Regions from separate parts of the Paenibacillus xinjiangensis genome, predicted to be linked through region 1. Evidence: riboswitches for the same ligand, from Rfam matches in the RefSeq annotation. Region 1 holds a riboswitch; the other holds the start of a gene.
The links. A riboswitch is a leader RNA that binds a small molecule or an ion and turns the genes downstream of it on or off. The one in region 1 is predicted to bind ZMP and ZTP.

Region 1 (6,041 bases):
AACCGCTACAATTGCAAGAATGAGTAGTGCTGAAATAAAGGATAGAGCAGACTTTCTTGTTCTCATTGTAATCCTCCCATTTGTTTTCTTCACTCTGTTCAATGCGGACAGATCCTTCTCCTTCACTCGCCTAAAAGACCCACTTTCGTATCTATGTAACGACACAAATGTACGCACCCCATTGAGCAAAAGTTTAAATATTCATCCCATTCAAACATTGAGCTTGAAGTTTACTAATAATTTTCACTATACATAAATGTTAATTATTTATCAACAATATGTAAGCTGTAAATTTATGTTTATAGATACTATTTTAGTGTATTCTTTAGCACATTACCGCGTTATTACAATTAATTAATTTGTTGCTTTAATGCTGTACAGCGTTTATACATACTAATAATTCATTACATTAACGCTTCGAAGCAATTACAGTAATTTTTTACCTTTTATAGTTTTAATTATAAAAAATATACTATAGTTCGAATTTTCAATTTTTTTACAGAAAAATCGTATTATTAACCACATACCACTCTAATCAACGCGGAATCTTCGTATTAGTTGACAGATATACCTGCTATTGTTCAATTTCCAAAATATTATATATACCTCATATATCTGATGTATTTTTGTTCATTCACTGTAAGAAAATGTTCACAAACAGCTAATCTTCCCCTTTTCATTAGAGATATTATGGTATGAACTCCATCTTATTATGCGGCTGGCAGGCAACAAAAAAAGATCTATGCGGCGCCTAGGCACCGCATAGATCTTTTTGAATGAATTGTGAACAAATTAATAAGTTGTGCTTGGGTACAGTGGATATTGTGCCGTAAGGTCACGAACTCTGCCGCGAGCTTCCGCCAGAATAGCCTCATCCTTCGGATTTTTGAGCGTGAGTGCGATCACTTCACCAATAATTCTCATCGCATTCTCGTCCATGCCGCGGGAAGTTGCAGCAGGAGTTCCCAAACGAATACCGCTTGTTACGAATGGACTTGTTGGATCGAATGGAATGGCATTCTTGTTCGCCGTAATACCCACTTCGTCAAGCACATGCTCTGCTTCTTTACCTGTGATGTTCAGGCTGCGAGTATCAACAAGCATCAAGTGATTGTCTGTACCGCCAGAGACGATATTAATGCCTTCTGCAATCAAGGTGTCCGCCAATACTTTGGCATTGTTGATAACTTGTTGTGCATATTCTTTCCAAGACGGCTGTAGAACTTCACCGAATGCAACCGCTTTGGCAGCGATGATATGCATGAGTGGACCGCCTTGGGAGCCTGGGAATACGGCTTTATCAATAGCTGCTGCCCAAGGCTGACGGCATAGAATCATACCACCGCGAGGACCGCGAAGCGTTTTGTGTGTTGTCGTTGTAACAAAGTGTGCATGAGGCACTGGGTTCGGGTGAAGACCAGCAGCAACAAGTCCAGCGATATGAGCCATATCAACCATGAACAATGCGCCTACATCTTCAGCGATTTTGCCCAATTTCTCGAAATCGATTGTACGCGGGTAAGCACTTGCTCCAGCTACGATAAGACGAGGACGGTGCTTGAATGCCGCTTTGCGAACTTCTTCATAATCAATAGTGAAAGTGTCTTCGTTAACACCATAAGCTACGAAATTATAGAGCAAGCCGGAAGCGTTAACTGGGCTGCCGTGCGTCAAGTGACCACCATGCGCCAGGTTCATGCCGAGTACAGTGTCACCAGGCTTCAGAACTGCCAAGTAAACAGCCATGTTCGCTTGAGCACCGGAGTGAGGCTGAACGTTCGCGTGCTCCGCTCCGAAAATTTCTTTGGCACGGCCCCGTGCGATATCTTCTACGATGTCAACATGCTCGCAGCCGCCGTAGAAGCGCTTGCCTGGGTAGCCCTCTGCATACTTGTTCGTCAATACGGAACCCATAGCTTCAAGAACCGCTTCGCTGACAATATTCTCAGAAGCGATCAACTCGATGTTATCGCGTTGGCGCTGCAGTTCAAGGCCCATAGCCTTTAGTACTTCAGGATCTTGCTTACGTAGATTTTCCATAATGAATTGCCTCCTCGAATTCGTATAAGTATAGGAATGTATAACCAAATCAAGCACTTGCTAATCGCATGTCCCCGAGTTCTCTGCAAGGCTCGGAGCCGCTGCTCCCTCAAGCTCATATACAGCACGTACTCCGCCAATCAGCTTCGGCCTTGTTACTGCCATCGTCACATGGGCTGCCCCAATGCTGCGAATCGATGGTCTTACAGGAACAGCCACCCGGCGAAGATGCATGCCAATGAACGTATCACCGATGTCGATGCCCGCATGAGCCGATATCGTCTCAACGAGACAGGCATTGTTCAAATGACGATAAGCATAAGCGGCCATAGAGCCGCCCGCCTTCGGCACTGGTACAGCAGCCACCTGCTCAAGCCCGAGCTTGTCTGCTACAGCCTGTTCAACAACCAGAGCCCGGTTCAAATGCTCACAGCACTGGTATACGGGATGAAAACCGATCTCGCGGCGAACCGCTTCAACACCTGCGAATATTTGAGCTGCTGCTTCTACCGTTCCGGATGTTCCAATTCGGTGTCCCAGCACTTCACTCGTGCTTGTTCCGATAACGAGCAGCTGCCCTGAAGACAGCCCTCCGGCTGCTGCCAATTCGCGAACAATCTGTTCCACGTCCCTTGCAATGTGCGGATTGCTATCGATTGTACTCATGCTGACCGATCTCCTTTATCCAGTTGCTTAAGGGTGTACGGCATACTGCTCCTCAATTTGTTTCACTTTATTAACCCGCGCTACGTGACGCTCTCCTTGAGTGAATGGCGTCTCCAGCCATACCCGAATAATTTCTTGAGCAACGCCTGGACCAATAACGCGTTCACCCATCGCGAGTACGTTGGAATCATTGTGCTCTCTTGTAGCTTTGGCAGAGAACAAGTCATGTACGAGCGCGCATCTTATGCCAGGAATCTTATTCGCAGCAATCGACATTCCGATGCCAGTACCGCAAATCAGAATACCGCGATCTGATTGACCGCTTGCTACTCTGTCGGCCACAGGCAAGGCATAATCGGGATAATCCACGGACACTGTGCAATCACAGCCCAAGTCCTCGATTTCATGGCCTAGTGATAAAATAAACGGGACGATTTCGTCTTTCAGTCGGTAACCACCATGATCAGCACCAATTGCAATTTTCAACGTTGACCCTCCTAAAGGTTTTTGCGAAGCAAAAACCAACTTCGTAAGCTTTGACTTAGGTTTTTGCGAAGCAAACTTCGTAAGCATATGCTTAGGTTTTTGCGAAGCAAACTTCGTAAGCATATGCTTAGGTTTTTGCGAAGCAAACTTCGTAAGCTTTGACTTGGGTTTTTGCGAAGCAAACTTCGTAAGCTTGTGCTTAGGTTTTTGCGAAAGCCAGCCAAGCTGTACTAGCGTAGGCTTATGCTTTTGCATTGCAAAATTCACTCAGGTAGCAGCTGCTTAGGCTAAGCACCCTCGATTCGACTTCACAAGCTTAGCTGTGTCGAATCATACGGTCTTATTATACCTAATTCCGTCGAAAAAGACGAAAAAAAGAGCATGACATGCTCTTCAGCATGCTGCTCTTTGCCCAGGCGACCGGCCGTATGTTCCGATGCTCCACCGTGGTTACCCACTTCCGTCGCCAGTCACATCGGAAACCGTCTTTGTTCCTTTATCATAGCCGATACCTAATCGGAAATCAATCCTATTATGTCTTCCAACTAGCGGAATTTTATCACTGCTCCAGCTTATCCAACAAACGGTTTATTCCATCCTCAATCTCATCTGCACACAGCCGATACATCTCAAGCGTACCACCGAACGGATCACCAATATCAAAGCTAGGGATACGCCGTTCCAATTCCAGCAGCTGCGACCGTTCTGCCGCAGAAAGCTGCTGACCCAGCGCTTGCTTCATATGCATCTCGGTATACAGCCTCTCGAGCTCTTGAATATCAGCTAGAACAGAGGTATCTTGATTAGCGAACTCCTTTAACGTGTAGGTTTTATCCACCACCTCAGGGAACCACTGCAGAAGACCTCTTTTATGTCCAGATGTCATTGTTAGAATTAAATCCGCCCAACCTATAAATTCACTGCTAATCGCACGCGATGAGCTGTTGTGTTCTATATCACGAGCACGCAGCGTTTCAGCAGCATTCGACGAGATCGCTAGGCCATCTACTGTTGATACACCAGCAGACCGGACTTCGACAGCTATACCACGCTGTCTCGCCAGCTTCCTGAGCAGCGCCTCGGCCATTGGTGAACGGCATGTATTGCCGGTACAAACGAACAAAATACGCATGAAGTCGCAGGCCCCTCTCTTGATTATTGTAATTAAGCATACCAGTGTTTCCTATATAATAAACAATATCCCGAAAACAAGTAAGACCGCTCCGCCAATTGCCTCACCGTATTCGCCGAGATTACGACTTACCCTACGGCCAAGCATCAAGCCTAGAATGGACATAACCCCACCAGCTAATCCGAACAAGAGAATTGTCAGTAACAGATCTGCGGCGAACATGCCAAGCGTAATGCCAACGGAGAAGGAGTCAATACTCACACTTAACGCGAACAGAAGGGTACCCCATGTACTTCGATAATTAAAGGATTGCACAGCTTCTCCGCGCAGAGAGCTATAGATCATATGCCCGCCGAGAAGCACTAATAATAAGCCAGCAACTATTGTCGCCACATCACCGAGCAATCCGCTCACGAATTGACCAGTGAACATTCCAGCAAGGGGCATGACTATATGAAAAAGCGCAATAATACTGCTCAGCTTCACAATATCCCGCAGACGTATTCCTTTTAGCCCAATACCGATACCAAGCGAAAAAGCATCCATTCCGAGCGCAATCGCCAAAATGAATAACGTTACAAACTGTCCGGTATGCACTGTAGCTTCCATCACCGTATATCGCCCCCATGTCCACATGCATTCTTAATCAACTTATGCGGACAAGCGGAGAAACAGAATACAGCTTGTTTAACTAATTAGATACGAACGATTCGATTGCCTGCCGCCTTCGATAATCGATTCATTAACGCGGCACCGATGCCTTCCTCTGAGCAGCCCTCTGCCCAGATTAGCTCAACACCTTCTGAATCGAACTTACGTAAAGCTGCATACAGCAGCTTCGCTGCTTGCTCAAGCTGTAGCTCGCTCCCATAGCTTAGAACTAGATCAGCATGATAGCGAGATATACGCTCTTCGAATGCGAGAACACCAGTCTTACGACCCTTCTGACTCTCCTCCATAACCTTCGCCTCAATGTAAGCAGATACCTTCTCTTCTTGGCCTTGAACAATCTGCATCATGCCGCGCGGAGCGTAATGCGTATATTTCATGCCTGGTGAACGAGGTGCTTCCAGCTGCTCTGCCGCAGCTTCGGAAGGAGCATCGATTGCAGCATTTGGAGCCGCTTGCTCGAGCTGCTCCCGTGTTACTCCGCCGGGACGAAGTATTCGTATGGTCTGGGAATTCGTTAGCTCAATTACGGTTGATTCCAGCCCCACTCCTGTAGGTCCTCCATCGACTATGCCGCTAATCCTTCCTTCTAGATCCTCAATAACATGCTCTGCTAATGTTGGACTTGGTCGCCCTGACCGATTGGCACTGGGTGCTGCAACTGGACAGCCCGACTGACTGATTAGAGCTAGTGCTATCGAATGGTCCGGCATACGGACACCTACCGTACTGAGTCCAGCTGTTACGAGTGGCGACACTGCCCCTTGGCGAACCGGCAGCACAATAGTAAGCGGGCCTGGCCACAGCCGTTCCATCAACTGACTGGCTAGTTCCGGATATGGCAGAACGAGCTCCTCAAGCTGCTTCTCCTCTGATATATGCACAATGAGAGGATTATCGGAGGGTCTGCCTTTTGCCGCAAAAATCTGCTCCACAGCCTGTGTATTCCTCGCATCCGCACCCAAGCCGTACACCGTCTCTGTCGGAAAAGCAACCAGTTCACCTGCCCGAAGCAGCTCTGCAGCCTCAGTCAGCTGCTCAGAGGTCT
Region 2 (6,041 bases), on a different contig from region 1:
CTTCACCGATTGGTCAGAGAACCATTGCTTAATCTCCGCTTCATGCTCGGAAGCCCAATCTGCCTCAGCAGCTACCAATTTCGCATTCTGTGCGCGATCTGACTTAGCATTCACACCCGTTATGGAAGGCTCAAAATAGCTTTCCTCTCCCTCATCAATTAAAGCTTGCTGTGTAGTAGGATCAAGGATGAACTCAACAAACGCTTTGGCAGCATCAAGGTTAGGGGTGTCCTTCTGAATAGCTGCTACACGTACGGAGGCTGGTGCTCCTTCTTCAGGCCAAATAATCTCGATTGGCTCCCCGCTGTTCTTCATTGCATATGCATTACTTTCTTGAAGAGCAGCCAACTTGATTTCTCCACCTGAGAGAGCTTTAACGACATTTGGATTTTTCGGATATACGCTTAGACCGTTACCCATAAGGGATTCGAAATAGCTTTTTCCGCCATCCATTCCCTGCTCTTGGAAGAACCAAGCTACGAATGGATAAGCAGGAGCTGCGATTGCTGGATCTGCCATACCGATCATTTTTGCATATTTACTATCTGCAAGCTCTTTCCATGTCTTCGGAGCATCCTCCGCTTTAACTTCATTCGTGTTATATACGATGATTCCCGAAGCATGTGCACCTGTCGGATAATAAGCTCCATTAGCAGGGATAAATGATTTGGCGAATTCGGTTAGCCCTGCTGCATTAGCAGGCTCCCAGCCTTCCAGCAATTGACCTTGCTGACCAAGCGCATTAATCGACGGCATAGCATCCATCCACACAACATCCCAGTGAGGGTTACCCTTCTCAGCTTCGATACGGGACATGATTTCTGCTCCATTGCCCGTAACAAGCTCAAGCGTGTAGCCTGTCGCTTCTTCGAACATTGGTTTAATGATCTCGTCGAAGTCATTCAAGTAGACCGTGAGCGTTCCTTTATCCTCAGGCTGTGTTTCCTCAGGAGCCTGTGTAGCAGTCGTATTAGCGGCACCTGCATTTTTATCCGTATTCCCCGTATTTGTTGTATTCGTCGTGTTCGCCTGACCGCATGCCGTTACAATCATCAGCATTGCCGTTACAGTTAGCAATCCAAGCTTGCCTGTTACTCGTTTCATCATTAAAGTTGTCCCTCCACCTTTTATTTTGCTTCCTGAATACAACTTTAATCGAGAAATGTAAGACAGGCGTTAACGCTAAGCTTAGATATTGTTAAATATCATCTATATATATTGATGAATTCATTGAATCTATCTATATTAAATAAGAACAGCAATGGGGAGATGATACAGATGAACGTACAGCAGCTAAAAGTATTCATGGAAGCTTGCAGCTCCAGAACGCTAATGGAAGCGGCAGACAAGCTTGGACTCAAGCAGCCCACAGTCAGCTTTCATATCCGCAAGCTTGAAGAAGAGCTTGGTCTCAAACTATTCCACAAGCATGCCAGAAGTCTACATCCAACAGATATGGCAGCAGATCTGCTTCCATATGCCCGGCGTATTGTAGCTTTAATGGACGATGCCCGATCCATAATGAATGAGAAGAAGGAACTAAGTGAAGGAAGATTAAAGCTAGGGGCCAGCTATACTCCGGCTACTTATTTCATGCCGCCTCATCTAGCTGCATTCGGCAAGCTGCAACCGAGAGTTCGGCTGCAGCTTACGGTAAAAAAAGCCGATAGTGTGCTCGGCATGCTGCGTAATTATGAGATAGATGTAGCTGTTGTCTCTCTGCCTCTAGCGCCCGTCGAGGGATTAATCGTACTGCCGCTTATAGAAGATGAGCTGAAGCTTCTGCTCTCACCCGAGCATCCGCTTGCTGCCTCCGGGGAACTAAGCGAGTGTGACTTGCAAGGTCAAACCTTTCTCCTGCATGAAGCGGGAACTACATCAAGAAAGCTCACTGATGAATGGGCGGATAGTATCGGCCTCAGCTGGCAATCTGTTATGGAGCTGGGAGCGATTGAGACTATTAAAGAAGCGGTGAAATGTAATATTGGTGTTGGTGTACTGCCCAAAAGAAGTGTCCTTCGTGAGGTAAGCTCGGGGGATCTCATCATGACGGAGCTGCCACGGTATACCAATCGTCGGCATATTTGTCTGGTTTATCGTGACGAGGAGCAGCTGGCCCCGCATGTGCGTTCATTCATCACCTTTATAGCACAGGTTGAGAAGCTGTATTGACAGAACTGTATGATCGCCAATCGTTCATATGGACATTGCACATTTGCCTTTGATATAATGCAATCAAATAAAGCTGCTTGTGACTGGCGAAATCAGTGGAATGAACCACGAGGGAGCATGCAGTTGGACCGTACTGTTCGCCTGTGAAAAGCACTTGCCTTGTCGACTCATATAATGAGTCCTTGGCAAATGCTTTTTTTGTTTATATGCATGCCATAGTCTCTATTCACTTAATCAGAATCAGGGAGGCAACTGAGATGACCATTGTAATGAAAGCACGGGAAGCGGCTGATCAAGCTTACGAGGCCATTAAGCTTCAAGTAACAGATTGGAATACGCAAGGTATTCACCCCCCGCTCGCTTCGATTATAGTCGAAGGAGACCCAGCCTCTGCTTATTATGCTCGTACGAAGCAGAAGTTCGCAGAAAAGCTAGGTATCTCTTATCAGCTTCATTCGTTCGCAAGTAATGTTCCTGAGCAGGATATTATTGCTCTTATTGCCAGACTGAATGCAGGCAATGCGGTGCATGGCATTATGCTGGAGCTGCCTTTACCGGGGCATATATCCACCTCTACAGTTGAGTCCTCGATTACTCCAACCAAAGATATTGATGGTGTGACCCCAAGCAACAAACTTGCCACCATGACCGGCGGCACTGGTCTCTACCCTGCAACCCCACAGGCCTGCATCAGATTGCTTAAGCATTATGGCTATTCCCTTGAAGGTCAGATCGTTACCCTAATCGGAAGAGACCAGACTGTCGGTCTGCCCCTGTTCCACATGCTTCAGAGAGAAAATGCGACCGTCACCGTCTGCCACTCTCGCACGACTAAATACCAATTCGAATCATTGAGCTTTGCCACATGGGGATTCAATATACAGCCGCCATTGCGCAATCCTCCAATAATAACGTCGTCTCCGACCTTGGTATCGGAGCGATCCTGTTCGATGCTGCCGCACAATCTGCCATGCTAACTGTAGAGATCAATCTTGCAGCTCTTAAGGACTTGCAAGTGAAGGAGCGTTATACCGAGCATGCCGCATCATTCATCAAAGAAATTGAGGTTATTAGAAGCGAAGTTATATTTACTGTAAGAAAAAGAGTACGACGCGCATAGTAGTTAACATGAGAGGCGAGCCAAGACGGCCCGCCTGCTATTGCAGCTAATATTGTGTGTTGCCTGATTGACTCGTTTTACCTGATGCGAACCCTTTGAACAGGGTAGGTACGCCTGAATATTTGGTATTCGTTATTTTACCTGTACTGGTGCTGCTGTCTGTTCTAAATATAGAATCCTTCACTTTGGATATATCCGAATTGTCTAATGTCATTACGACTTTGAAGGATGAGCTGCCATTCTGCCGAACCAGCTTGCCAATATCATTTGCTTTGAAGTTTTTAATATTAATCGTCCCGGCAGCATTCATCTGGAACACCTTGTCATACGCCTTGTAAGCGGCACCTCCAGTAATATTGACGATTCCTGTGGCTTTCAGCGTCAAAGCATCCTCACCGACATCCTGCCAAGTGACGTTCGTGATGTTACAGTTGCCATAGCAGTGGACTCCGTCAGCCGCTGGTGCCCCAATAATAACGTTCTTGAGTGTAGCTCCTGCTTCAAGTCGGAATATCGGCTTCTGATTCTCAGCCTGACTGCCATCTCCTAGTGTGCTTGCATTCGCGATAAAGGTCTGCCCTTGTCCGTCGTAAGTCTGGCCAGCGGGAACTACAATGGTTGCATTAACAGTAGTTGCTGCATGAGCTGGTACGGCAAATACGGATGACAATAAGGTGAGAGACAGCATGAGGCTTAGTACTCTTTTCCTCTTCATAAATAACCATTCCCTTCGGCATATGAATCTTATTTCGGATACAAACCGATGTGCACCTCCGCTTGCATCTAGCTACAGATTAGCAGTCCACATGCATAACAGGAATAATCATTATTCCAGATATTTCAATTACATGGTGTATTTTAACAAACTAATTAACGAAATAGGAATACACAGAGCCAATCTCTGCTATCTGAGCATAAAAAAGCGATGCAAGACAAACTTGCACCGCGATAATCTTAATAGGTCTTCAATAAGCAGACTTCCTTATTTCCGTTTCCAATACGTGCCGTCTGAATAGGCGACTTTATCGATTTGAATATTCTTGAGTATAGTCGTTGAATCGTACATAGATAAGCTCCATGTGAAGCTATACGATTCTCCGCTATCCACACTTGTAGCATTGGCCCTTGCATAGAAACGATTGCTGCTCGAGAAAAGTCCATTCACTTTATCTCCATAGGGATCATAGCAGCTGAAAGACAGCTCGAACGAAATGATTCTCTTCTCTGTCAGATTGGTAAACCCAATGTTCGCCTCAGGATCACCAAGCACATCGTATGAGATATTGTAGCCCTCTACTAGCAATGGAACATTCTTATTCTTAACTAGCGCCTGCTTTAGTGTTTTTTTATATTCGGCTACTAGCGTGTCATAGTATTTTCTCATACTCTCTTCAAAGCTTCCGTTAAGATAGGAATCATCGGACTTCTTGAACGCTTTGCTGGTAGTCTCCTGCTCATCTTGAGTAATACTCTGGATAGCTCTGCCGAAGAACATATACTCGTCGTAATCCACCTCTACTGTGTCGCCAGCTGCTGCATCAGAATGCTCGAAGACACCCTTCTGCCCCGCATTCAAAGTGACGGAATAATCAACTGTATAGGTAGAGTCATCTTTATATAAATACTCCACATAGTTAAGAGTCATCGCGCTCTTCCCTAGGTTCTTAACTGTCGTATTTGTAACTTGTAATGGAAGGCCGGTATAGTATTTGCTTTTTTCTTTGGCTGCTTTCTTGATGCTTATCTGCTTTCCCTTCGCTTCCATTGAGGCGCCGACACTATCTAGCAGAAAACGAAGAGGAACCATGATTCTTCCATTCTTCTCTACTGCGGGAGTTCCTAGAAATACAGAAGTACCATTGGCTGTCGCCGTTGGGGCACCCAGTACAATGGCTACCGTGATCTCACCATTCGTCCCAATAATTCTTTTATTGCCTTTATCCCAGCTGAAGGTTAGCCCTAAGCCTTCTATAGTCTCTCTTGCCGATACAAGAGTCGTCCCATTCTCCGTAATTGGAGCTTGCGCGTACTTAACCTTGACCCCATTAATGTAGACGGTCGTTGTCTCTTTAGGCTGTGCAGCCATTGTCATTCCCGGCACTGACAACAGGATAACAAAAGCCATGATGAATGCCGTAATTGAATGTCGCATTAATAATTCCCCTTTAACATATAGTATGGATGAATATCCCAATCTTCTAGCAGAGGTAATTATATTATATTTTTACTATTAAAAATACTTTTTTCTACATTTAGCCTTCCAAATCGACAATATAACAATTTTCTAGTTCTTCATCCAAAACATATATGATTGTGTTATAATCAGGAAATGCGATTTCATATGGTCATTATTGGAAATTAAAAAGATATGGAGAAGGTGAATAGCATTAAAACAGCAGCAGGTGTTATTGGTAAACTTTTATTAAGCTTTGCGATTGTGCTAGGCATTATTATGGTTGTCGCAGTTGTGTACACTGTCTTAGCCATCGCTACAGGGGACAACCTCAACGAGCTAACCTCATCTATTGAAGCGAGTACATGGCTTAACTATGTACAATTTATCGCATTTATAGCTGTATCTTTGTCCATGTATGCTTGGTTTGAACGTAAAAAAGGCTGGTCTCTAGGAATCAAACAGCCACAAGCCATTGCGCTTACCCTTCACGGCCTCTTAGCTGGCATTGTTCTAATCTCTCTGGCTTCCGTAATCATCTGGCTGGTAGGCTCTATAAGCTGGGAGCTGGCTGAA

Region 2: it holds a riboswitch for ZMP and ZTP, as region 1 does, so the genes downstream of both, AC6ESP_RS28945 (tetrahydrofolate dehydrogenase/cyclohydrolase catalytic domain-containing protein) here and rpiB (ribose 5-phosphate isomerase B) in region 1, are expected to answer to the same signal.

Annotation. Positions count from the first base shown of each region.
Region 1 is NZ_JCAALS010000011.1:158,223-164,263, forward strand. It holds gene AC6ESP_RS13225 (peptide ABC transporter substrate-binding protein) at 1-66, opposite strand, end outside; gene glyA (serine hydroxymethyltransferase) at 793-2,040, opposite strand; gene AC6ESP_RS13235 (TIGR01440 family protein) at 2,101-2,706, opposite strand; gene rpiB (ribose 5-phosphate isomerase B) at 2,734-3,192, opposite strand; ZMP/ZTP riboswitch at 3,596-3,676, opposite strand; gene AC6ESP_RS13245 (low molecular weight protein arginine phosphatase) at 3,752-4,324, opposite strand; gene AC6ESP_RS13250 (manganese efflux pump MntP) at 4,376-4,936, opposite strand; gene AC6ESP_RS13255 (L-threonylcarbamoyladenylate synthase) at 5,020-6,041, opposite strand, start outside.
Region 2 is NZ_JCAALS010000049.1:708-6,748, reverse strand. It holds gene AC6ESP_RS28955 (extracellular solute-binding protein) at 1-1,107, opposite strand, end outside; gene AC6ESP_RS28950 (LysR family transcriptional regulator) at 1,279-2,172, shown strand; ZMP/ZTP riboswitch at 2,242-2,326, shown strand; gene AC6ESP_RS28945 (tetrahydrofolate dehydrogenase/cyclohydrolase catalytic domain-containing protein) at 2,430-3,149, shown strand; gene AC6ESP_RS28940 (cyclodeaminase/cyclohydrolase family protein) at 3,038-3,292, shown strand; gene AC6ESP_RS28935 (pectate lyase) at 3,339-4,007, opposite strand; gene AC6ESP_RS28930 (copper amine oxidase N-terminal domain-containing protein) at 4,275-5,444, opposite strand; gene AC6ESP_RS28925 (CPBP family intramembrane glutamic endopeptidase) at 5,670-6,041, shown strand, end outside.